Linked DNA regions of Endozoicomonas gorgoniicola. The protein of the gene in region 3 interacts with the protein of the main gene of each other region in a pairwise test. Links are inferred from orthologs where the notes say so. Each region holds a gene or a part of one and is shown on either strand. Other genes may lie near its edges.

The links.
Region 1: the proteins of NX722_RS06300 (region 3) and dnaE interact in binary tests that used the Escherichia coli proteins (3 or more experiments, as listed by UniProt). The link is inferred for Endozoicomonas gorgoniicola from one-to-one orthologs.
Region 2: the proteins of NX722_RS06300 (region 3) and ctaD interact in binary tests that used the Escherichia coli proteins (3 or more experiments, as listed by UniProt). The link is inferred for Endozoicomonas gorgoniicola from one-to-one orthologs.

The regions. Positions count from the first base shown.
Region 1 is NZ_JAPFCC010000001.1:2,503,981-2,512,638, reverse strand. Bases 2,661-6,705 are described here. They hold dnaE (DNA polymerase III subunit alpha), read left to right. Parts: upstream 2,661-2,995; coding sequence 2,996-6,505; downstream 6,506-6,705. Outside these bases: NX722_RS11470 (IS1182 family transposase), read right to left, coding at 1-644; NX722_RS11460 (hypothetical protein), read right to left, coding at 1,158-2,609; accA (acetyl-CoA carboxylase carboxyl transferase subunit alpha), read left to right, coding at 6,753-7,703; tRNA lysidine(34) synthetase TilS, read left to right, coding at 7,703-8,658. UniProt on the Escherichia coli protein: DNA polymerase III is a complex, multichain enzyme responsible for most of the replicative synthesis in bacteria. This DNA polymerase also exhibits 3' to 5' exonuclease activity. The alpha chain is the DNA polymerase catalytic subunit.
Region 2 is NZ_JAPFCC010000001.1:4,982,576-4,990,116, reverse strand. What follows is about bases 1,891-4,818. They hold ctaD (cytochrome c oxidase subunit I), read left to right. Parts: upstream 1,891-2,526; coding sequence 2,527-4,110; downstream 4,111-4,818. Other genes in these bases: NX722_RS22330 (cytochrome c oxidase subunit 3), read left to right, coding at 4,709-4,818; NX722_RS22335 (cytochrome c oxidase assembly protein), read left to right, coding at 4,126-4,698; coxB (cytochrome c oxidase subunit II), read left to right, coding at 1,891-2,516. In the rest of the region: NX722_RS22350 (hypothetical protein), read right to left, coding at 1-335; more of coxB, read left to right, coding at 1,314-1,890; more of NX722_RS22330, read left to right, coding at 4,819-5,599; NX722_RS22325 (DUF2909 domain-containing protein), read right to left, coding at 5,626-5,841; NX722_RS22320 (SURF1 family protein), read left to right, coding at 5,954-6,670; NX722_RS22315 (hypothetical protein), read left to right, coding at 6,651-7,286; NX722_RS22310 (COX15/CtaA family protein), read left to right, coding at 7,372-7,541. UniProt on the Escherichia coli protein: Cytochrome bo(3) ubiquinol oxidase is the terminal enzyme in the aerobic respiratory chain of E.coli that predominates when cells are grown at high aeration.
Region 3 is NZ_JAPFCC010000001.1:1,369,697-1,377,305, forward strand. The notes cover bases 3,492-6,487. They hold NX722_RS06300 (pyridoxal phosphate-dependent aminotransferase), read right to left. Parts: upstream 5,566-6,487; coding sequence 4,417-5,565; downstream 3,492-4,416. Other genes in these bases: NX722_RS06295 (hypothetical protein), read left to right, coding at 3,492-4,291; NX722_RS06305 (hypothetical protein), read left to right, coding at 6,031-6,487. Outside these bases: NX722_RS06285 (MATE family efflux transporter), read right to left, coding at 1-944; NX722_RS06290 (hypothetical protein), read left to right, coding at 1,862-2,923; more of NX722_RS06295, read left to right, coding at 2,954-3,491; more of NX722_RS06305, read left to right, coding at 6,488-6,507; NX722_RS06310 (IS1380 family transposase), read left to right, coding at 6,590-7,609. UniProt on the Escherichia coli protein: Shows aminotransferase activity with methionine and histidine as substrates, and to a lesser extent also with phenylalanine.

The DNA.
Region 1 (8,658 bases), 1.1 Mb from region 3 along the record:
TTAATTTTCTTCAGCCGTTCTTCTTTAAACAGGAGGTCTTCAGGAATACTGTAGCCATTGGTTTCTTTGTAGGCGTCGTCTTCTTCCTGATCGCACTGGCTGGCTTTTTTGATCAGTTCATCAACCTCAGCGCTGAGTTCTGCCTCTTTGGCTTTAAGCCGGCCGTAGCTCATGGCCTTATGCTTTGAACTGTTGGCTTTGAATTTCGAACCATCCAGGCTGATATGCCCAAGCGATGCCAGTTTCAGCTCCATCGCCAGCTTGACGGACTGTTTGAAACAGTCATGAAAAAACGACAGGTTGTTTTTGCGGAAGTCCCCCAGGACCCGAAAGTTTGGGCAATTCATCTGAGAGATGTACATGAATGCCAAGTCCTGCCGACACCGTTTTTCTATTTCACGGGAGCTGAATACACCATGACTGTAGGCGTAGATCAGGATACCTACGATCAGCTTGGGTGGGTAGGCATGCTGTCCAAGGTGATGGTACTGCTTTTCAACTTCCGAGGTATCAATGTTCTGGAAGATGGTCTCATAGATGTAGCAGTCATGATCTTTGGGAAGAAGATCAAAGATGTTGGTTGGAAACAGCAGGTGCTGGTCGAACTCAACAGGGCTATCCTTGAATTTTGGTGGTGGCGACATCAGGCTTCATCAGGGCTGCGTTTTGAACGCTATTATATCAGATAAATCCTATTCTCGGTCAGGCTCCTAGCCTGGTGCATTGCCAGGGCGGATGTGGAAGAAATTGATGAGCTAAATATTCTTCATGCCACCATGCTGGCCATGCAGAGGGCTGTTGCTGGCTTAAGTGTAAAACCTGATCTTGCATTGATTGATGGTAACCGTTGTCCGTCTCTTTCCTGTCGTGCTGAAGCGGTTATCAAGGGTGACGGGAAAGTGCCGGAAATTAGCGCTGCTTCCATCCTTGCCAAAGTAGCAAGGGATCGTGAGATGGCGGAGATGGAAAAACAGTATCCCGGCTATGGTATTGGCGGACATAAAGGTTATCCCACGAAAGTGCATCTGGAAGCACTGAAAAAACTGGGAGCGACGCCTATACATCGTCGTTCATTTAAGCCAGTAAGGGATGCAAGGGAAAATACTCCAACTCTCGCCTGAGGTTTCAGGCTTGAGTTGGTAGCATTTGTTGATTCGTCATTCCTCAGTCTTTGACTCTTGTACAAGAGGGATTTCACTTCTTTTATAAAGCAAATGGTTTTTGGCAGCGACGATAGCTGCAATTATTGGTTTACGAAATTTAATGGCAATACCGACTAATGCCGCCAATTCCGCAGCAGCGATTGAAGTTGTTGTGATAAAGCCATTTTTATAATATTCAATTTGTTCTTGCAGGCTGTGAGTGTAATCTGAATAGATAGTCTGACTCATGACCGGAGAATCTTGCCCGGGCTGGTAATAATGAAGTTGGTTCTTAATGGCTTCGTTAAAATACATTGGGCATAGGTGCTCCATCTCAAAGCTTTTTTGTTCAGGACTGTAATTGTTGCCCTGCTTTGTACCCGCAAGAACCGTCGACAGACTGCCGCTGAATGTTTCTGGTTTGGCTACATACAAAACCTGCTCGCGAACGGCAGATCTTACACCAACAATACCGTGGCTGTCAGTGTATTGTATGTCATTACAGACGCTGTCATTAAAGTCAATGTTTCCTGTGACATCGACAAATATGCCTATGTCCGCTTCGGGGATTTCGGGGATCATAGTGCCTGCAGTCGGTTCAGGTGTGGTAGGGTTTGTCAGAGTGCCGTTTGTGTTAAGAGGGTCGAGATGCATATGGTTCTGAATCAGCAGCTCGCTGGTGTTCAGGAATATGTATGAAAAAGCATACTGAACTTTGAATGTATGCTCTTTATGTGTGCAATGAAAGCTGAGACCGTAGGCGTTTTTAGCAGGAATTGTAAACCGGGAGTTTACGATGTTGATAGAGGTTATAGGTTCCTCTTGGTCGCCGCAGTCCAGGCTGACAGCCCGTTGATGATGTACAGCGGTGACACTCAGGTCGATTGCCTTAACGCTTTTTGCTGATTTGATGTCAATCACGCTGGTAAAAAAAGGGTAGAGTTCTTCATGGGTTATGAGCTGCCGTCCACTGTAATCGTCGCTAAAGCTGACACTATGGAACAGCAGCTCTCCACCAGGCACATCGTATCTGAAGAATGTCCCTGTTTGTTCTTGCTTCATAGTAGGGGGTTGAAGAAAAATAATATTGGCTGGGGGACCCATGCTGTTTGTTGATACAAAGGCGACATTGGCATTATCAATAAACAGTGGAGCTTCCAATTGATATGAGGGGTTAACAAGAAAGAATACAGAACTACTGTTGGCTTTATCTTTGAGTATGTGGGTTACTTTCGAAGAAAATTTGTCAACGCTATATATAACATGAGGTTTGTAGTTCTTGTATTTTTCATCCTGATAGAAATATATACAAGCGTGCCGTAAGTGGTCATCATAACTTGTGAAGTACAGGGATTTACACTGTTCAGGTAGTGGTGGCACTGGGGGGGATACTGGTAATGCAAACCCCGACAGTGAAAACAGGGACAGAAAGCTAAGTAAGATAAATTGGACTGCCCGATATGTCATAGTAAAACCTTATACTTAACAGATTGATACTGAATAATTGATTTACCTGACCATTTCGAATGACAGTTTTTTATTTCAGGTAAAGCCATTAAGACTAACGCGGAGTTGGCTGTTTTAGTCAGTTGGCAGCAGTAGGCTTTTTTATCAAGTAGACGATAACGGATCATAGCAGACCTTAGTGGTTATGCTATGTTATGCGGAACAAGAAAAATCTGATAATCAAATGTAGCACGTTTTTTTTGTCCCCGAATTTTTTCGCAGTCGTGCCGTTCTCAGTCTTCCCTGAATTCGTTTGATGATGCTGTTTCTCGTGCTTTTACAGGACTGGAGAACAGTCCGGCAGAGCTGTTAAACTGTTGTTTTACGGTTTTTGGTTTCCTACCCCCATGTCCGCACGTTTTATACACCTGAGATTGCATACCGAATTTTCCCTGAGTGATGGATTAGTCCGGGTCAAGCCTTTGATCAAGGCGGTTTCGGAAGCAGGTTTTCCTGCCATAGCGGTTACGGATCAGTCGAATCTGTACTCGCTGGTGAAGTTTTATAGCGGTACTCAGGGAGCGGGTCTTAAGCCCATCAGTGGCGCAGATCTGTGGGTTTCCCACAGTGATCCGGATCTGGAACCGGTTCGGATGGTGCTGCTGTCTATGAATGAAAATGGTTATCGCAACCTGACCGAGCTGATTTCCCAGTCCTTTCTTGAGAACCAGGTGCATGGCAGGGCTATCGTCAAACGCGAGTGGATCAGGGAGAAGTCTGAGGGGTTGATTGCCCTGTCTGGAGCTAAAGACGGTGATGTGGGACAGGCGATTGTCAACGGTAATCTGCCTCTGGCGGAACAGTTGACCCGGGAATGGATGGACGTGTTTCCGGATCGCTATTACCTGGAGCTGCACCGAACCAATCGAACGGGTGATGAGGAGTGTGTACACGGTTCAGTGGCGCTGGCAGCCAAACTGGGCTGTCCGGTAGTCGCGACCAATGATGTCATGTTTCTGACCCGTGAAGAGTTTGAGGCTCACGAGTCCAGGGTGTGCATTGGCGAGAGTATGACGCTGGACGATCCTCGTCGTATAAAACGGTACAGTGAGGAGCAGTATCTCAAGTCGGAAGACGAGATGATTGAGCTGTTCTCGGACATTCCTGAAGCTATTGAGAATACCGTCGAAATAGCCCGGCGCTGTTCGGTTTATGTACATCTGGGTGAATACTTCCTGCCGGAGTTTCCAGTGCCGGAAGGCATGACCATGGATGAATACTTTCGCAAGTTTTCCCATGATGGCCTGACCGAGCGACTTCGGTTTATTTTGCAACCGGATGACCCGGAGTACACAGAAAAAGAAAAAATTTACCGGGATCGTCTCGATTTTGAGCTGGACATTATTCTGCAGATGGGTTTTCCCGGCTACTTCCTGATCGTAATGGACTTTATCCAGTGGTCCAAGAAAAACGGTATTCCGGTAGGCCCCGGGCGGGGTTCCGGTGCCGGCTCCCTGGTGGCTTATGCTCAGAAAATTACCGACCTTGATCCGATTCAGTATGATCTGCTGTTCGAACGGTTTCTGAACCCGGAACGTGTTTCCATGCCTGACTTTGACGTCGACTTCTGCATGGACGGACGAGACAAGGTGATTGATTACGTTGCCCGGACCTACGGGCGCAATGCGGTTTCCCAGATCATTACCTTTGGTACCATGGCTGCCAAGGCGGTAGTGCGTGATGTGGCAAGGGTTCAGGGCAAGTCCTTTGGTCTGGCTGACAAACTGTCCAAGCTGATTCCCTTTGAAGTCGGCATGACCCTGAACAAGGCCTTTGAGCAGGAAGGCATGCTACGTGACTTTCTGGAGGGGGATGAGCAGGCCCGGGAAATCTGGGAGATGGCGCTGAAGCTGGAGGGTGTTACCCGGAACGTAGGTAAACACGCGGGTGGTGTGGTTATCGCGCCGACCAAACTGACTGACTTTGCCCCCCTGTATTGTGACGAACACGGTCAGGGTGTAGTGACCCAGTTCGACAAGAACGATGTGGAATCAGCAGGTCTGGTCAAGTTCGACTTTCTGGGGCTGCGAACCCTGACCATCATCGACTGGGCGCTGAAAATGATTAACCCCCGTCGTCAGCAACGGGGTGAAGAGCCGCTGGATATTATGCAAATCGATCTGGAAGACAAGACTTCCTACGATATGCTCAAGCGCGCTGAAACCACCGCAGTATTCCAGCTTGAATCCCGTGGTATGAAGGATCTGATTAAACGACTTCTGCCTGACTGTTTCGAAGATATTATTGCACTGGTGGCGCTGTTCCGCCCCGGGCCTTTGCAGTCGGGCATGGTGGATAACTTCATTAACCGTAAGCATGGTCGTGAAGAGTTGTCGTTCCCCGATGCCCAGTACCAGCACGAATCGCTGCAACCGATTCTGCAGCCCACCTACGGCATTATTCTCTATCAGGAGCAGGTGATGCAGATCGCCCAGGTACTGGCAGGTTATACCCTCGGTGGTGCAGACATGTTGCGCCGGGCGATGGGTAAGAAAAAGCCGGAAGAGATGGCCAAGCAGCGTTCCATCTTCGAGGAAGGGGCGATTCAGCAGGGGGTTGATGGTGAGCTGGCCATGAAAATCTTCGACCTGGTGGAGAAATTCGCCGGTTATGGTTTTAACAAATCCCACTCGGCGGCTTATGCGCTGGTGTCCTATCAGACCCTGTGGCTGAAGGCTCATTACCCTGCAGAATTTATGGCGGCGGTCATGAGTTCTGATATGCAGAACACCGACAAGGTCGTGACCTTTATAGAAGAGTGTCGAGATATAGGGCTGACCGTTCTGCCGCCGAACGTGAATAGTGGTGAATATATGTTTGGCGTTAACGACGACGGGCATATTGTCTATGGGCTGGGTGCGATCAAGGGGGTTGGTGAAGGCCCGATTGAAGCCATTGTTGAAGCACGGCAAGAAGGCGGTGACTTTAAAGACCTGTTCGATTTTTGTGAGCGTACAGACGCCAAACGTATTAACAAGCGTGTGCTGGAGGCGCTGATTCGCTCTGGTGCTCTGGACCTGATGGGGCCAAAACCCGGAACGAAAAAAGCGCTGAATTTTAACCGGGCTGTACTGGAAGCCAGTCAGGCGGAGGCGATTAAGGCGGCTGATCAGGCGGCAAAGAGTTTTGATTCCGGTCATAGCGACTTGTTTGGTGCATTAGTGCCAGCCGGTGAAGAGAATGTGTACGACAGTTATCAGTCCGTGTCTGAGTGGACTGACAAGAGTCGCCTGAGTGGTGAAAAGGATACCCTTGGGCTGTACCTGACCGGTCACCCGATTGATGAATACGAGCATGAAATAAAGCACTTTATCCGTAACCGGATAAAAGACCTGCAGCCAGCCCGTGGGGATACTCAGAATATTGCCGGTTTGGTCGTGGCCATGCGGGTCATGAAGAACAAGCGTGGCGACAAGATGTGCTTTATCACCCTGGATGATCGTACTGGTCGAATAGAGGTGTCTATTTTTGCCGATGTCTTTGAGCAGTTTCATGAATTGCTCAAGATGGACGCTGTGATTGTGGTCGAAGGCGAAGTCACTCACGATGACTATTCCGGCAGCCTGAAGGTGAGAACCAGAAAAATACTGAATATTGTGGATGCCCGTAGCCATTATGCGCGTCAGATTGTTTTGCAACTGAGCGCCGGGCAGATGGATCGTGGTTTTAATCAGCGCCTTTCCGGTCTGTTGCAGCAGCATCCGGGTCGTTTGCCGGTACAGATTGACTATAGCCGTGAAGATGCGTCTGCCAGCCTGGTTCTGGGTGAAAAGTGGAATGTTAGTCCAAGTGATGATCTGGTTCTCAATCTTCGTCAGTGGCTGGGTAAAGGTGCAGCAAAAATCGAATATCGTTAGGCTGAATTTTCTGGATGACCCTGAAGTTGCGAACCAGGACTTCAGGGGGTAGAAAACTTTTTCAGTTGATAGTTACTGTGAAAATGCAGCTCTCCCAGGTTGTGCAGCTCTGCGGAGTGAAACGCCTGAGCTTACGAAGAATTACGCTTTTTAACTCGACTTTTCAGTGTTGTTTACGTATTTTTTGCAGTAGTTATTATTGGCGATAAACGCCTGTTGCCATGACAGCCTGCAATAAGTGGATTTCATGAACCCGAATTATCTGGAATTTGAACAGCCGATCGCTGAATTAGAAGCGAAAATCGAAGAGCTGCGCCTGGTCAGCAGTGATGCGGAGCTGAATATTACCGAAGAAATCAGCAATCTGCAGGAGAAGTGTAATACCCTGACCCGGCAGATTTTTTCTGACCTGACCTCCTGGCAGGTAGCTCAGCTGGCGCGTCACCCCCGTCGCCCTTATACGCTGGATTATGTTAAGCATCTGTTTACCGAGTTTGATGAGCTGCACGGTGACCGGCACTTTGCTGATGATCCGTCCATTGTGGGTGGAATGGCTCGCTTTAACGGCCGCCCGGTGATGGTGATTGGTCATCAGAAGGGCAGGGAAATTGAAGAAAAGGTTCGCCGTAATTTTGGTATGCCCAAGCCTGAGGGCTATCGCAAAGCCTGCCGTCTGATGGAAATGGCAGAGCGGTTTGATATGCCGATCCTGACATTTATTGATACACCGGGTGCTTATCCGGGCATTGGTGCGGAAGAGCGTGGCCAGAGTGAAGCCATTGCCTATAATCTGGCGGTAATGTCCCGCCTGAAGGTGCCGGTTATCTCGACAGTGATTGGAGAAGGTGGTTCTGGTGGGGCGCTGGCTATTGGTGTCTGTGACTCGCTGGTGATGATGGGGTATTCCACCTATTCCGTTATTTCGCCTGAAGGTTGTGCCTCGATTCTCTGGAAAAAGGCAGAATATGCCTCTGTAGCGGCTGAAGCCATGGGCGTTACCGCAGAGCGTCTGCAAGAGCTGGGTCTGGTGGATCATCTGGTGCCTGAGCCGCTGGGTGGCGCTCATCGCAGTCAGGATGTTGCAGCAGCCAGTCTCGGCGCGGTATTGAATGTTGAGCTGGATCGCCTGTGCAAGCTGGATATCGATACCCTGCTGGATCAGCGTTACAAGCGCATCAGGGACTATGGTTCTGTTTGATGTCCCTGTCTTTTGAATCGTCTTTGGAACAGACGCTTTCGCCGTTGGTTGAAAGCGTCTGTGCTGCACTTGAACAGTTTACCGAATTTCCTTCGCCGGTTCCTTTCGTTGTGGCTCTGAGTGGTGGTGTGGACTCAACGGTTTTGCTCCATGCTCTGGTGCAGTTGCGCCATGCCGGTCTGGTTTCTTCTCTATCAGCCATCCATGTTCACCATGGGCTGAGTGTCAATGCGGACAGTTGGGCAGAATACTGCCAGAACCTTTGCCAGCAATGGCAGGTTCCGCTGGATGTCCGGCGAGTCGATGTGAATGAGGCGCTGGGCGATGGCATCGAGCAGGCTGCCCGATCCATGCGCTATCAGGTGTTTGAGCAACTGCTGCCCGAACAGGGCTGCCTGTTGCAGGGACATCATCAGGATGATCAGGCGGAGACACTGCTGTTCAGGTTGTTTCGTGGTTCCGGGTTGGACGGGCTGGCAGGGATTCCTGCGCAGCGGTCTCTGGGGCAGAGAGTGCAGAGAGGGCAGAGAGGACAGAGAGGACGTAGGCAGGTGGTCAGGCCGCTGTTATCCGTGTCCAGGGCATCTATTGAAGCTTATGCGAAAGATCATCAACTCCAGCCTGTCGAAGATGAATCAAACACGGATCAGCGATTTGCCCGCAACTATCTGCGACAGAACCTGATTCCACAAATTGAGCAGCGCTGGCCGGGTGTCTCTGAACGTCTGGCTGTTCTGTCCGGCGAAGTGGTGGAGAGTCAGCAATGGCTGCAACAGGCTGTGGAAGAAGCGGCTGATGCGGTGCTGACAGTGGCTCCGGATTACTGGAATGCCGGACAGGTCGTTAACATCGGATCATTGATGAAGCTTTCGGAGTCAATGGCATTTCGGGTGGTACGCTACTGGCTGAAACAGAAAGGCTTGTTGATGCCGGACCGGTCGGTGCTGAAGACCCT
Region 2 (7,541 bases), 3.6 Mb from region 3 along the record:
GGAGCCATAAAGTTTTCATTGATGATATCCAGGAACGGATAGATAAAGCTTTCAATTCCCAGTTCTTCAGAGGCTTTTTCAAGCGTTCTCAGAAAGTCGGGAACATGGTCTATGTATTCAGCTACGAACTTCAGCAGAGTTTCGCATGCGTTTTTTTCAGGTAGTTCTATGGTGTGGTGCAGCTGGTTGAGCTGCTTTTTCACCAGTGAACTTAAATGCATGCTCTGTGCTTCGTGCTCTCTTGCGTGATCGATAAGATCGCTGATCGCCTGCACGTCCATTTGTGCCTCCATTAACAGTGGCTGATACTGACTGATGATGAGATAATTGACCATACAGACAGACTCAGCACAAGCAATTTTAAATATCCCTTTTTCATAAAAAATATTAATTTTAGAATCAAAAAATAAAATAAAAAAATGCCTTGTTTTATAAGCTATTTCATGTTTTTCGAAGCAGTTGTGCAGTCAAAAAAATGACACACAAAATATGCTGAAATTGTTCATATCTTCATTGCTTTTCACTAAAGTGGCCTGAGGAAATTTCTCCTGAAAAAAACAAGAAATGAATGCAATGGATTTCTTGTCGTTGTGACTTTGTTAATAATGAGTTCCAGATCGTTTTTGACTGGCATGGTGATTTCTGACAAGTGTGTATGAAGGAATTGAAATGTCATTATTACAGGGCATTGAACGTCCTTTGTCGTTTGCTTTCAGTCTGGTTTTTACCATGAAAATTTTCTTTCTTCATTGTGGTGATCAGGAGAAAATGTGCTGGAATAATTTCCTTTTTTTTATCCATGTTGTTTAATGGAGTTCTGGGACTATACTCTTTGGATCATTATTGTCAGATCCTAGGGGTATGTATTGCAGGGTGTTCCTGCGATTTGGGTTTAGCAAGCCGGGGTACAGATTGACACCTGTTTTACCCGGGTACTCAGGCACTAATGTCTTGGTAGCTTATAAGCAGCTAACTAGGGTGTAGTTAATTTGCAGTGTCCAGGTAGTGTGACCTTGTCTTCTAATTGTGAAGGCGTTTTGATAAATGGTCGCTCTTGCATAGAAATTTACCCTTTACCACGGTTTTGAATTCCGCTGGTTGGTGTGTGGGGAAAGCGTTTTTCAAGCAAGATGCTCTAATGACCAGGATAGGTCGAAAAGGACAATAACAGAATCAGTTCATGACGTTTTTTGACTGATTCACACCTCTGAATGCAGGGCTCTGGGTCTGCTCAATAATAATAAGAAGTTTCCGCCTCAACTTTCTGAGACCGAGTGCGGATCGTCAGGGGATGTAAGGGAATGATGCAGCACATGCGAGCACTTTTTCTTCTTGCTGCCGGTTTTCTTGGTAGCTTGTTGCCCGTACGCCTGATGGCGGACTGGCAGGTCAACATGACTGAGGGGGTGACGGCTATCAGCCGTTCCATCTACGGTCTTCACATGACCATTTTCATCATTTGTGTCGTTATTGGCGTACTGGTGTTTGGTGTCATGTTTTATTCAATCATCATGCACCGGAAGTCCCGTGGCGTTAAGCCGCAGCATTTTCACGAAAGCACGCTGGTTGAAATTGCCTGGACCACGATTCCATTCCTCATTCTGGTTTTAATGGCTATTCCTGCCACCAGAACCCTCATAGACATTTACAACACTGATGAAGCCGAAGTGGATATTAAAATCACGGGCTACCAGTGGAAGTGGCAGTACGAATATCTGGGAGAAGGCGTTTCATTCTTTAGTAATCTGTCGACGCCGCAAGAACAGATTTACAACGTCCGCAACAAAGAAAATAACTACCTGCTGGAAGTGGATGAACCACTGGTATTGCCCGTTGGTCAAAAGGTTCGTTTTCTTGTTACCGCCGCAGACGTTATCCATTCCTGGTGGGTTCCGGCTTTTGCCGTTAAGCGCGACGCTATTCCCGGATTTATTAACGAAGCCTGGACCAAAATTGAAAGGCCCGGCATTTACCGTGGGCAATGCGCCGAACTGTGCGGTAAGAATCACGGCTATATGCCCATTGTCGTGGATGCCAGAACCCCCGAGGACTTTAATGCCTGGCTTGTGGAAAAAAGACAGGAAGCAGAAAAGGTCAGACAGTTAACTCAGGAAAACTGGGACATGGATAAGTTGATGAAGCTGGGCAAAACCACTTACGAAAAAATCTGCGCAGCCTGTCATCAGGTGGGCGGAGAGGGAATGCCTCCATTGTTCCCGGCATTAAAAGGAGCCGATATGACGGTTAAGGCTGATGGGCTTGAAGGCCATGTTGATATCGTTATGAACGGCAAAAAAGGGTCAGCTATGCAGGCATTTGCCAACCAGCTGAATGAAGCCGAGCTGGCCGCCGTTATTACTTATGAGCGAAACGCCTGGGGCAATAACACCGGTCAGATTGTCACTCCAAAACAGATTCTTGAGTACAAGAAGACAGGAGAGCTGAAACCAGACGACAGCGCCAAACCCGCAGCAAGCCAGCAGCAAGCTGCTCTTGATAAGCAAGCATCGCCGTGAGGACGCCATCATGACCGAACAGACACTTGAACATCACGACGATCACCACCACGGTCCGGCAAAAGGCTTAATGCGCTGGGTGCTGACCACCAACCACAAAGATATTGGCTCGATGTATTTGTGGTTCAGTTTCATCATGTTTCTGACGGGGGGCGCCATGGCAATGGTTATCCGGGCAGAACTGTTTCAGCCAGGATTGCAGATAGTCGAGCCGGCATTTTTTAACCAGATGACCACCATGCACGGGCTGATCATGGTGTTTGGTGCGGTTATGCCTGCTTTTGTCGGGCTGGCGAACTGGATGATTCCGATGATGATTGGTGCGCCTGATATGGCGTTGCCAAGAATGAATAACTGGAGTTTCTGGATTCTGCCGTTTGCTGCCCTGATGCTGGTCAGTACTCTGTTTATGGAAGGTGGCGGCCCTAACTTTGGCTGGACTTTCTATGCGCCGCTGTCCACGGATTACTCTCCTCCATCAACCACCTTTTTTATCTTTGCTATTCACATGCTGGGTATCTCGTCGATTATGGGAGCGATCAACATCATCGCCACCATTCTCAATCTGCGGGCTCCCGGTATGACCATGATGAAAATGCCTCTGTTTGTCTGGACCTGGCTGATCACTGCCTACCTTCTGATAGCAGTGATGCCCGTGTTGGCAGGTGCTGTGACCATGATGCTAATGGATATACATTTTGGCACCAGCTTCTTTAATGCCGGCGGCGGTGGTGACCCGGTACTGTTTCAGCATATCTTCTGGTTCTTCGGACATCCGGAAGTGTACATCATGATACTGCCGTCGTTTGGTATCGTGTCTGCAATCATCCCTACCTTTGCCCGCAAGCCGCTGTTTGGTTACACGTCAATGGTCTACGCCACCAGTAGCATTGCATTCCTGTCGTTTATTGTCTGGGCGCATCACATGTTCACAGTGGGGATTCCGCTGGTGGGTGAACTGTTCTTTATGTATGCCACCATGCTGATTGCTGTGCCAACAGGCGTGAAGGTTTTCAACTGGGTAACCACTATGTTTCGTGGTGCCATGACCTTTGAAACGCCCATGCTGTTTGCCATTGCTTTTGTGGTGTTGTTCACCATCGGTGGTTTCTCCGGGCTGATGCTGTCCATTGCACCGGCCGATTTCCAATACCATGATACTTACTTTGTGGTGGCACACTTCCACTATGTTCTGGTGCCCGGTGCTATTTTCGCCATCTTTGCCGCTACGTATTACTGGCTTCCCAAGTGGACCGGTCACATGTACGACGAAACGCTGGCAAAAACGCACTTCTGGTTGTCGTTTATTGGCATGAACCTGACATTTTTCCCAATGCACTTTGTTGGTCTGGCCGGCATGCCCAGACGAATTCCTGACTACGCCCTGCAATTTGCCGACTTTAATCAGATTGCCAGCCTGGGTGGTTTTTTGTTTGGGACCACACAGCTGTTGTTTCTGTTCATTGTTCTCAAGTGCATCCGTGGAGGTAAAAAAGCGGAAGCTCAGGTCTGGGAAAGCGCTGAAGGTCTGGAGTGGAGTCTGCCCTCCCCGGCACCCTACCACACCTTTACGACACCTCCTGATGTGAAGTAAGGCAAGGGTTGCCATATGACTGAGAAGGATAAAACCAAGGAAGAAAAAGTCGTCGATCTGTCAAAACGAACCATGCTGCGCACTGGACTGGTTGCGGGTGGTATGTTTGGTTTTGGCTTTGCCATGGTTCCGATCTACGACGTTTTCTGCAAAGTCACAGGGTTGAATGGCAAGACGGACCCGAACCCTTATACCGGCAAAGCGGTGATGGACACCAGTCGCATTATCAAAGTGCAGTTTGTGGCAACGAAAAATGCAGGGATGAGCTGGGACTTTCATCCGAATATTTCTGAAGTCGAAGTGCATCCGGGCCAGGTAGGAGAACTCAGCTTTTTCGCTCGTAACCCGACCAGTAAAAGAATGATCGGCCAGGCAATACCCAGTGTAACGCCATTTCAGGCCACCAATTATCTGCACAAGGTGGAATGTTTCTGCTTTACCACCCAGACCCTTGATGCAGGTGAAGAAAAAGTCATGCCGCTGAGAATTATTGTGGATCAGGAATTACCCCGGCATATCACCAAACTAACCCTGTCGTACACTCTGTTTGATGTGACGACCATGGGGGAAAGGACGCTGAAGTCTTGAGGAGAGTTTAATGGCTGACGAAGGTAGCTATTACGTTCCGGCACAGAGCAAGTGGCCAATCATAGCCTCTGTCGGCATGTTTCTGACGCTTGCGGGTGCAGGCATGATGATGAACGATATGTCTGCCGGTGTGAAAGATTCTAATGCACACTACGTGTTGTTTGGTGGTGCGCTGATTATGGCTTATATGCTGTTTGGCTGGTTTGGCAATGTGATCAGTGAGTCTCATGCCGGTCTCTACAGCCCTCAGATGGACCGGAGTTTTCGTTGGGGGATGAGCTGGTTTATTTTCTCGGAAGTCATGTTCTTCTTCGCTTTTTTCGGTGCGTTGTTTTACATTCGAATGTTCGCAATTCCCTGGCTGGGTGGTGAAGGGCATGGGGAGATGACGAATCAGCTGTTATGGCCGGAATTTACCGCCGAATGGCCTTTGATGAAAACACCGGATAATGAAACCTTTCCTGGTCCTGGCGCGATTGTAGACCCTTTTCATCTTCCGCTTCTGAACACGCTGCTGCTGGTGACTTCCAGCATTACTCTGACCATTGCCCATCACGCCTTGCGTAAAGATGAGCGTACCAAAGTTAAAATATGGCTGTTGGCCACCCTGATACTCGGTTTTGCGTTTTTGTTCTTTCAGGCGGAAGAATACATTGAGGCATATAACGAGCTGGGATTAACCCTCAGTGCGGGTATTTATGGTTCCACCTTCTTTATTCTGACGGGATTCCACGGGGCGCATGTAACCCTTGGGGCGCTGATGCTGACCGTTATGTTTTTCAGAATTCTCAAAGGTCATTTTGAGCCTGAAAAGCACTTTGCCTTTGAGGCAGCCTGCTGGTACTGGCACTTTGTGGATGTTGTCTGGATCGGGCTGTTTATCTTTGTCTATCTGCTGTGATAAACATAGCTATTGATACGATGAGTTTACCGGTATAACCAGGGGGCATTGCTGTGAATATCACCGTGCAGCCATGCCAACACAATGATCAGCATGATCAGAGCAGTCAGGGTGATACGTACCGTCAGGGAGTTAACAAGCCTGGCTGATCCGCTTCGGTCAGTGATAAGGTAGTAAAGTCCCCGAGCCAGGCAGACGAGTACGGCGAAGAAAAGAATAAGAATAATAATTTTTAACCACATACCAGACTTCCATTGCTTAAATTAGAGCTGAACGAGTTCTTGTACGAAAGCTTTAAGAGCCTCGTAAGAGGCTAAGAAAAAAGCATAACAGTGGAACTGGATTGAGCACCAGATGTTGAAGTATAGAATCAAGCTGTCGCTGTTGGTGATGCTGTTGCTGCCCTTGCTGATATCCCTTGGGCTATGGCAGTTTTCCCGCTATGAGCAAAAGCTGGAACTTGAACAGATGCTGGCTGAGCGCGTGGCGATGCCTCCCCTGTTTTACTCAGACGTAAAACGCTTTCCTGATCCCATGTATCTCCCTGTTAAAGTACAGGGACGGTTTGACGCTTCCCGCTATTTTTTACGTGACAATCAGGTCTATGCCGGACTGGCAGGGTATGAGCTGATTATGCCTTTTACGACAACTGACGGACAGTCGCTGCTGGTTAACCGGGGTTGGCTGGGCAGTGAATCCAGAATGGTATTGCCCGACGTTAAAACGCCTGAAACTGTAGTTGAACTAATGGGAATGCTTTATAGACCTCTGGGAAAAGCCTTCACTCTGGGTGAAGATATCTGGGCCGAATCATGGCCCAAGCGCATCCAGACGCTGGACTTCCAAAAAATAAAAACAGCATTAAACCTTGAAATCCCATCTATGTTGTTGGTTCTGGATGATCAGCAGCCGGGGGCTTTACAGGTTCGTCCGGTCACGATGAAAACGACATCCGGCAAGCACCTTGGTTACTCATTTCAGTGGTTCACCATGGCGCTGGTGCTGCTCGGACTTTATCTTTGGCAAATGATTAAATTCAGGAAACATCAGCATGCAGGAAGCCAAATATAACCGTAGAGACACAAGCAACAAAAGAAAGCCGAACAGCCAGCCAGGCAGAGCAAAAGGTCGGTTGCAGATGCTACTGATTTTTGCAATTCCCGCCTTTGCCATCTGTCTTTCTTACCTGATGTACTTCACAGGTGTCTTTATTCCTGAAGGTAAAACCAATAAAGGTCAGCTGATCCTGCCGCCTAAACCGCTCTCACAACTGAACCTGATACAGGGAGATCAGGCATTTTCTGAAGCAAATCTTGATGGACGCTGGGCAATTTTAGTATTGGGGAGTAAAGATTGTTTGTCTGAATCCTGTCAGGAGGCTATGTACCAGACCCGGCAGGCACACATTGCGCTTGGCAAGGAAACAGACAGGGTTGTGAGAACGTTTATAGCGGATGAAGATCTGTCTTTGAGTCACAATTTTCAGCAGGAGCATCCCGATATTATCTGGCTTAAAGCCAATAAGGCCGTTTTACTGAAGGAGCTTGACCTCAGGGAGTGGCCAACAGGGCGTTATTTTATTGTGGACCCTCTTGGCAATGTCATGATGGGGTATGAGTCTGCGCAGTATGGGGGAGATCTGCTTAAAGACTTAAAGCGGTTACTGAAAGCCTCGAAAATCGGCTAGCACACTTTATAGCAAGAGTCATAGCACGAGTCATAGCACGAGTCACAGTAAGAATAACGACAGTAACAGGATAAAAGGGTCTGATATGGGAACGGTTAAAAAGAAGGGCTTTTATCTGGCACTGTTTGCCACTGCCCTGGCAATGGTTGTAGTAGTTCTGGGGGCTTATACACGGCTGGTTCATGCGGGTCTGGGCTGCCCTGACTGGCCTGGCTGTTATGGACAGTTAACCGTTCCTGAAACCGCCAGGGAAAT
Region 3 (7,609 bases):
TGGCTGGCTCCAAGATCCTGACTGATGATGATCGAGCTGCCGACTCCAAAGCCGATGAACAGAGACATCAGAATGGCTTCTATGGATGAAATGGCACTCATCACTGCCAGCTCGTTAACACCCATATTGGCATAAATCAGGTTATAAAGAACGGTGCCAAAGGCCCAGAGGCCGTCCTGCAAAATGATGGGCAAAGAAATTTTGTAGTAACGAACCAGCTCTGCTTTCTTCAGTGCCTGACGGAGGTCGTCAGACGATGGCAGCAGAAATGCCCGTTTGTGATGGATATAGCTGACCAGCAGAATCGTTTGAAACAGGCGGGAAATAGTAGTAGCCCATGCCGAACCTGCAACGCCCAGTGCCGGGAAGCCCAGTTCGCCAAAGATAAGCACATAGTTCAGGGCAATATTAACCAGTATGGCAATGAACCCGATGCGGGTCGGAGTTTTGGCATCGTTCGCGGCTCGTAATGCCGATTCAAGAGGAACGACAATCGCCGTACAGATAATGGACGGTGCAGTGATCAGCAGATAATTGCTGGCAAGCTCAAGCAGTTCGGTGTCATTGCTGGCGAGCCCGAGTATCTGTTGTGGAAACAGCATGTAAACGGCAATGAATGGCAGGCTGACAATGAGTGATGTCAGTATCGCCTGACTAAGTGTACGACGAAGACCTCCTTTATCACCCGCACCAATAAACTGTGATGCCAAGACTGTCATGCCGCTGCCCAGGGCAGCAGTCAGGATCAGGTTAAAGAAAAATATCCGGTTGCCCAGACCCACTGCCGCAACAGACGTTTCCCCCAGTCGACCGACCATCATGATGTCAATCAGACCCAGCAGTGAAAACATCATGGCCTGAATGGATACAGGAATGGCAAGGTTCCAGAGTTTGCGGAAAAAGGCTTTGTTTTCAGCCGAATGCGATGTGAGTGCCTGAATCATGCAGATCCTTTGCAGGTTTGCCCTGAGCGATATAAATAGCGTTATTGGTTGTTGTATTTCAGCAATGAATCCGTAGGGCAGAATGCACACGGACATGGGTTGTCGGCAGGTATTATAAGAACTGGAGATGAATTTACAATCTGGTTGCTTGCCGCAAAATAAACGGTGTTATCCGTAGTTGGGTCGCCTGATGTGGACATCGAATCAGGGGTTATCGAGAAGCTGCGCTGGTATCATCCGGGGGGCAATGAGTGGGTTTTGAGGGTTAAAGGTGTCGAAAAAGGGGTCACCGGGATCGAAGGGAAAGCGCCCCTTTTTCGACGTGAACGACAGTTTGCATGGACTCTAATACCTCTTTGTTCCTGTTTCTGGTATCAATGCTCTCTGCATAACGCAGTGACCGCAGTCCGTTGCAAGCCAGGTTGCAAGGTTTAGCCTGGTTATCCGGTCCTGGATAATCGCCTGACGTTCACAAAATAAGACCGGGAGGCTGAAATAAAGTTGCAGCAATAGTCGGAGTCAGTGCGCTTTGTTAGGAATGCTGACATTTTTTTGCTGTCCTGTTAGTCAAACTGTGCATTTTATTCATTTCGTTGGAAATCCCGGTGGTTATATTCTCGGGAGTTGTTTGATGGCTGAACTATACTGCCTCCGGTTTTAAACGGGATGAATCCGAAATGATAATTAATAAGCGGTTGATGAAGTGGTGTTATTTCATATTGCCTTTGTTTATTGGATTTGTGATGGCAGCAGAAGCCGGCTCTTCCGGTTATTATGACACTGAAATCCAGATAGCAAAGTCACCTTATGAACTTACCAGAAAAATAAATCAACACCTCACACCCGATAGCCACAGACTCATTGAGATCGATACAGGTCAAAAGCAGATTTATTATTCTGGCTCAGGTTCTCTGGTTTTGAACAGACCTCTTAAACTTAATGCAGCAGAAGCCGGAATGCTGAAAACCGTTATCAGAACGAACGGACAAAGGCTGGATAGTACACTGATTCCGGCTGGACAGTTTTTGGGGAGCGGGCAATTTACCGGGTTTGAAGTACAGCTTTTCACAAATAAACAGTTGTTGCCTGCTGAGATCTTTCCCTTGCAGACTTCTCCCGGTTTAACGTTTTCTGTCAGACCGGGGTTTGAATACCCGTTTCTGATTATTGTGTCTGAAAAGGCAGTTAATCTGAGACACCTCCGGGTGGATGCCTCCAACCTGCCACCAACCCACGGGGGATGTTATCTGCCCGGCGTAAATTCTTATCCCGAAGGTTTTGAGGCAGTTCCGAAGTTGCTTAATCTCCAGAGCCCTCTGTGCCTGGTTTATAACAGAAGCGGCTTGCTGGCAAATGGCAAAGTACCAATGCTGGAGGCAGTAAAAGGAGGGCGACCTAGCAGGAGAATGATTAATCAGGCAAACAATCAAAAAAAAGAGGAAGGGGCTGTAGGTGGGGCTGGCAATGAACCGCCACCACCCCCTCCGGGCGGTAGCTCTGGTGCCACTGGTGGTGACGGGGGAGGAGGTGATGACCGCCCCTATAAAAAAGATTCTAAGCGGGATGATGCAAAAGACATTGACGATGAAGATGAAGATGAAGATGAAAAAGTTAAGGGACGTAAAAAAAATAAAAAAGGAAGGCGGGTGACAGCTGATCTCCAAAAATTGGAGGCTACTTTCTCTCATCTGAATAAGAACCTTCAAAGAACGTATAGAAAAGGTGACTCAAAAAGGCGGATCAGGGGTTTTAAAAATAGGGACACAGTTGATATTAACAGACAGCTGGCAAAGGCTACCGATGAGCAGTGGGATACCATTGTCCGAATGGAAGGTTTTGCTAACTGTCAGCAAGCCTTTGAATTATTTGTGCCAGAAAAATTTTCAGAGCAATTTGGCGGTAAGAGCTCAAAAAAACCTTCTCCGGATGAGCCGGAAGACTCTGAAGAAAGTACCGATGAAGGTGCTGTCATTCCATAAACTTAACGTAACAGTCACGGAGTAATGAATGTGAAGATACACAGGTTCTCAACAACACTCATCTTTTTTTCGCTGTTTATTTCATTTCTGACTGTTTTGCCAGCGCACGGACAAGGCGATGAATACGAAATGCAGCCCATAAAAAACGAAGAAGAAGGGGGGTGTCCTGAGAATCCGGGTGGTGATAACACACAGAGCAACGTAGTCAGAAACCGCTATCTGTATTGGCTTACCTTTTCTGTCCCCCATAGAGGTCGCACACAAACCACAGAAAGAGACGTCACTGTTCTTATAGAACTCCCGGAGCAAGAGCCTGAAGGGATTACAGACATCACCGGTCAGCCCTCTTGCTCCCATCATGTAACGCGGGATGAGTCTCTCTATTCACCCAGACAAATGGCTGTTACTTACCAGCCTTCAGGGGCTTGTACGACGGCGATTGCCCGGACTTATACAGGTTATCAACTGGAGCGAGCCTCTGAGAGCCGATGGCATCCGGCACCGATACAACTGAGTCGGGAGTCTATAGAAATATTTATCATGGTGGCTCGCTCATTAAGGGAGCATGTACACAGTCTGATCGGGCAAAGAAACTGGGTACAGGAATTAGCCCGGTACACATACCGCCTGGGGGATTGCCGAAGAGGTCATTGTGACTGCCTTTTTAGTAGCTTCTCAATTGGAGGTATGGGTGGAGTGTTGTGTGGCATTGGATACAGGCTTAACCTTATACACGGTGCTTTGGGGTGGTTAACCTGGTCGTCTTTTCCTCCACTGGGCTGCATGCTGGGCTGTTTAGGGGCCAGATGTGGGCGATGGTGTGAGTCAAGGACGGCGAGGCTTGCTATCACCATCAGACATCAATCACCGACTACCGGCAGTCGTCCAGAAAGCGGTGTTGATGTCGATACTCAGAGTCGACTCAGGAGAGTCATTTCCAGTATATACAGAATCGGTTCATGGCCTTTTCTTATTTCACTTGATTCAACATCTTCTGATGAGGGTCAAGACATACAGACGGTACTGGTGGTTGAAATAACAACGCCAGAGAACACCACCCATTCTATCTTTGATTTGAGGAGATATTACGATTTGTCAGAAATCGGAAGCTCTGATTTTTCGGTATTTTTTGACACGGGTGATGATATTGGCAGGATTAACCCCGGCTACTTCCAACCAAGCGGCTACTACCAACCAATCAGGTTAGAAGATTCGGACGATTCAGATGAACCTCGCGGATCAAACCAGCCTCGCGGATCAAACCAGCCACGCGGATCAGACGAGCCACGCGGATCAAACGAGCCATGTGGATCAAACGAGTCATGCGGATCAAACGAGTCATGCGGATCAAATGAATTCAGCGAATGAAGGGAGCTTCAGCAAAACGTCTCCCTGATTCGCAGATACTGATCATTCCACCTGTGAACATGCATCTTTGATAAGGACGGAAGCGGGGAACGCGGCAGGGTTCCCCGGTAATAAAAGACAATGAATCAGGACAGGGCATCCTGAAGTCGATCCAGAGCAGCCTCCAGAGCCATTTCGCTGGTGGCATAGGACAGGCGCATACAGCCTTCAGCACCGAACGCAGAACCCGGCACCAGTGCAACACCTTTCTCCAGCAGCATTTCTGCCAGATCCGTATCTTTTTTGATATCGAGGTTCTTCATGGCTTCACTGAAATCCGGGAAAGCATAGAATGTGCCGTCGCTTTCAATAGCGGTCACACCGGGCAGTTCGTTCAGGCGGCCAACGACATAGTCATGGCGTTTTTTGAAGGCAGTCAGCATGACCTTTACACAATCCTGAGGACCGTCCAGGGCTTCCGTTGCTGCAGCCTGGGCGATAGAGCATGGATTGGAGGTGCTTTGAGACTGAATCTTTTTCATGTTTTTTATCAGCCAGGCGGGGCCGCCACAGTAGCCGATACGCCAGCCGGTCATGGAGTAAGCCTTGGACACGCCGTTCAGTACAATGGTCCTGTCGTACAGATCAGGGCATGCCATCAGGATGTTGCAGAATGGCTCATCGCTCCAGAGAATGTGTTCGTACATATCGTCAGTAGCGACCAGTACTTCCGGATATTTCCTCAGTACATCGCCAAGGGCTTCCAGCTCCTGACGGGTGTAGGCAGTACCGCTGGGGTTGGACGGGCTGTTTAGCACCACAAGCCGGGTTTTATCGGTAATGGCAGCGTCGAGCTGTTCCGGAGTCAGCTTGAAGCGGTTTTCCAGCGTCGCTTTTACAATAACAGGCTTGCCTTCTGCAATGGTCACCATGTCAGGGTAAGACACCCAGTATGGAGCAGGAATAACTACCTCGTCGCCGGAATTGATCAGTGCCAGCGCAAGGTTGAAGAAACTCTGCTTGCCACCGCAGGAGACCAGAATCTGTTCTGGTGTATAGCTGATATCGTTGTCGCGCTTGAATTTATTGATAATGGCCTGTTTCAGTTCAGGGGTGCCGTCGACTGCGGTGTACTTGGTTTTACCTTCAGCGATAGCTTTCAGGGCAGCGTTTTTAATATGCACAGGTGTGTCAAAGTCAGGCTCGCCGGCACCTAGTCCGATGATGTCCTTGCCGGCTGCTCTTAATTCGGCAGCACGTGCCGTCACCGCAAGAGTAGGGGATGGCTTGACCATTTGAACGCGTTGGGAAGGTTGACCAGTCACGATGTTCCTCGTTTATCGTTCTTTATATCGATGTCGAATGACGTTGTAGCTTTATTATATGGCCTTTATAGCTTCTTATGTGCTACTGACGATACGCATGATACACAACCCGCGCAGGGGATGCTACGGACTTATTAGTTATTAAGTGGTGGTCGTATATCAGCGATTACAGCAGAAGCGGTGGCTATTGACAGCTTAACCCGGGTGGTTAGTTCATAGCCTGTATTCTATATTCCGGTTGTGGTTCCACTTCTGCCGGTTCTCAATATGACTGCTCCATTCAAGTTACTCTGTTTTTTTATCCTGTTTTCCGCGTCGGGAATAACGTTTGCGGGTTCGGCCGGTAACAATGATTCAGACCCTTCTAAAAAATATTTCTTTTTTTGGGCTGTATATAAACAGAGCCCACTTGATGAATATAATAAGAGAACGACCATGTGGCTTTTCCCTCTTGCCAAGAGTACCCGGCAGTTTCTATCAGGCGCTTCATCCTGGTCATCAACCCCGGAGAACAGTCAATATGCATCCCCCCTGAAGTCTTCGACCACAGGTGACTGGCAACGAGCCTTTTGGTGGACGGTGTTGATTGTTAAGGTCACCCTTGAAGATCTTCTTTTTCGTGTACCGGCTACTTTAAACATTGTGGCATCAATAACGGACTCGCGATTTCAGTGGCATGTTGATGGCACTGATAATCTCCATGAACCCACAGCACTGACTGTTGGTGACCATGAAAACAAAAAGATTATTAAAGTTACGAATGTGGGTATGTTTACAGGTGACAATAATTCGAAGTTCGCTAAAGCGAAAATCTGGCATGAGATGAATGCACTACCCGACAGCTATAAGCCTGTAACCAACAATATAATAAAGCTTTATATGTTAAGAGCACTTAGCCCGGATATTTCATAAAAAGAGGCAAGTTCCGCCCAATCACTTGATATAATTGGGTCGACCAAAAAAATGCTTCGGAAGAAGCAAACCGGAACTTGCCATGAACAAATTTACACAAGAACAGCTTCGTTTTCACCCCTCCAACGGAAAAACTATCCGGGCAGACTTCAATGGCGGAGAATTATCCTCTGATTTTGGCGCCCTGATGCTACGTGAAACAATGCTTCACAGCGGTATCATATCCAGGCTGACTGACGGCATTGACGATAAACGTCATCAATCCTACATCGACCACACCCTGCAAGAACTCATTGCCCAAAGAGTTCTGCAAATGGCCTGTGGTTATGAAGATGCAAACGACAGCAACCATCTGCGTAAAGACCCAATCTTTAAGCTTGCCAATGGAAGAAACCCACTGGACGATGATAACCATCTGGCTTCCGCTCCAACGTATACAAGGCTTGGTCAGTCCATGACCAAACGGGATATTTATAATATGACCAAAGCACTGGCTGATCACTTCATCAGCAGTTATGAATACCCGCCATTAGCCATCATTATCGACCTGGATCATACGCCTGCTATCACCCATGGCGGCCAGCAGATGAACCTGTTCAACGCCAAATATCAAGACTACTGTTACTTGCCCTTAATGATCTTTGAGGGGCTCAGCGGCAAGCTGATCACTTCGATCCTGCGTCCTGGAAAAACACCCACAGGCCGAGAGAATGCAGCTATTCTCCAGCGCCTCATTAAGCTGATCCGTACAAGATGGCCGAAAACCCATTTACTGGTTCGTGGGGATAGCCACTTTGCCCAACCAGAGTTAATGCAGGTTGTTCAGGATGACCCTCACTCCGACTACGTGCTGGGAAAAGGCGCAGGACACAAGACGGCCTTGCGACCTAAAGCCAAAGAGTTGCTGGATGAAGCGCGGAAAGCTCTCGACGTTAAAACCGGGCTGGCAAAACTGAACAACATGCCAGAGCCTGAGCGACTCAGGCTCTACGGAGAAACGGACTATCAGGCAAAAAGCTGGAAAGGGCTGGACACCCGGATAATCTATAAGGCAGAGGTCAACCAGAAAGGCGACAATCCCCGCTTTATTGTGACTTCGATG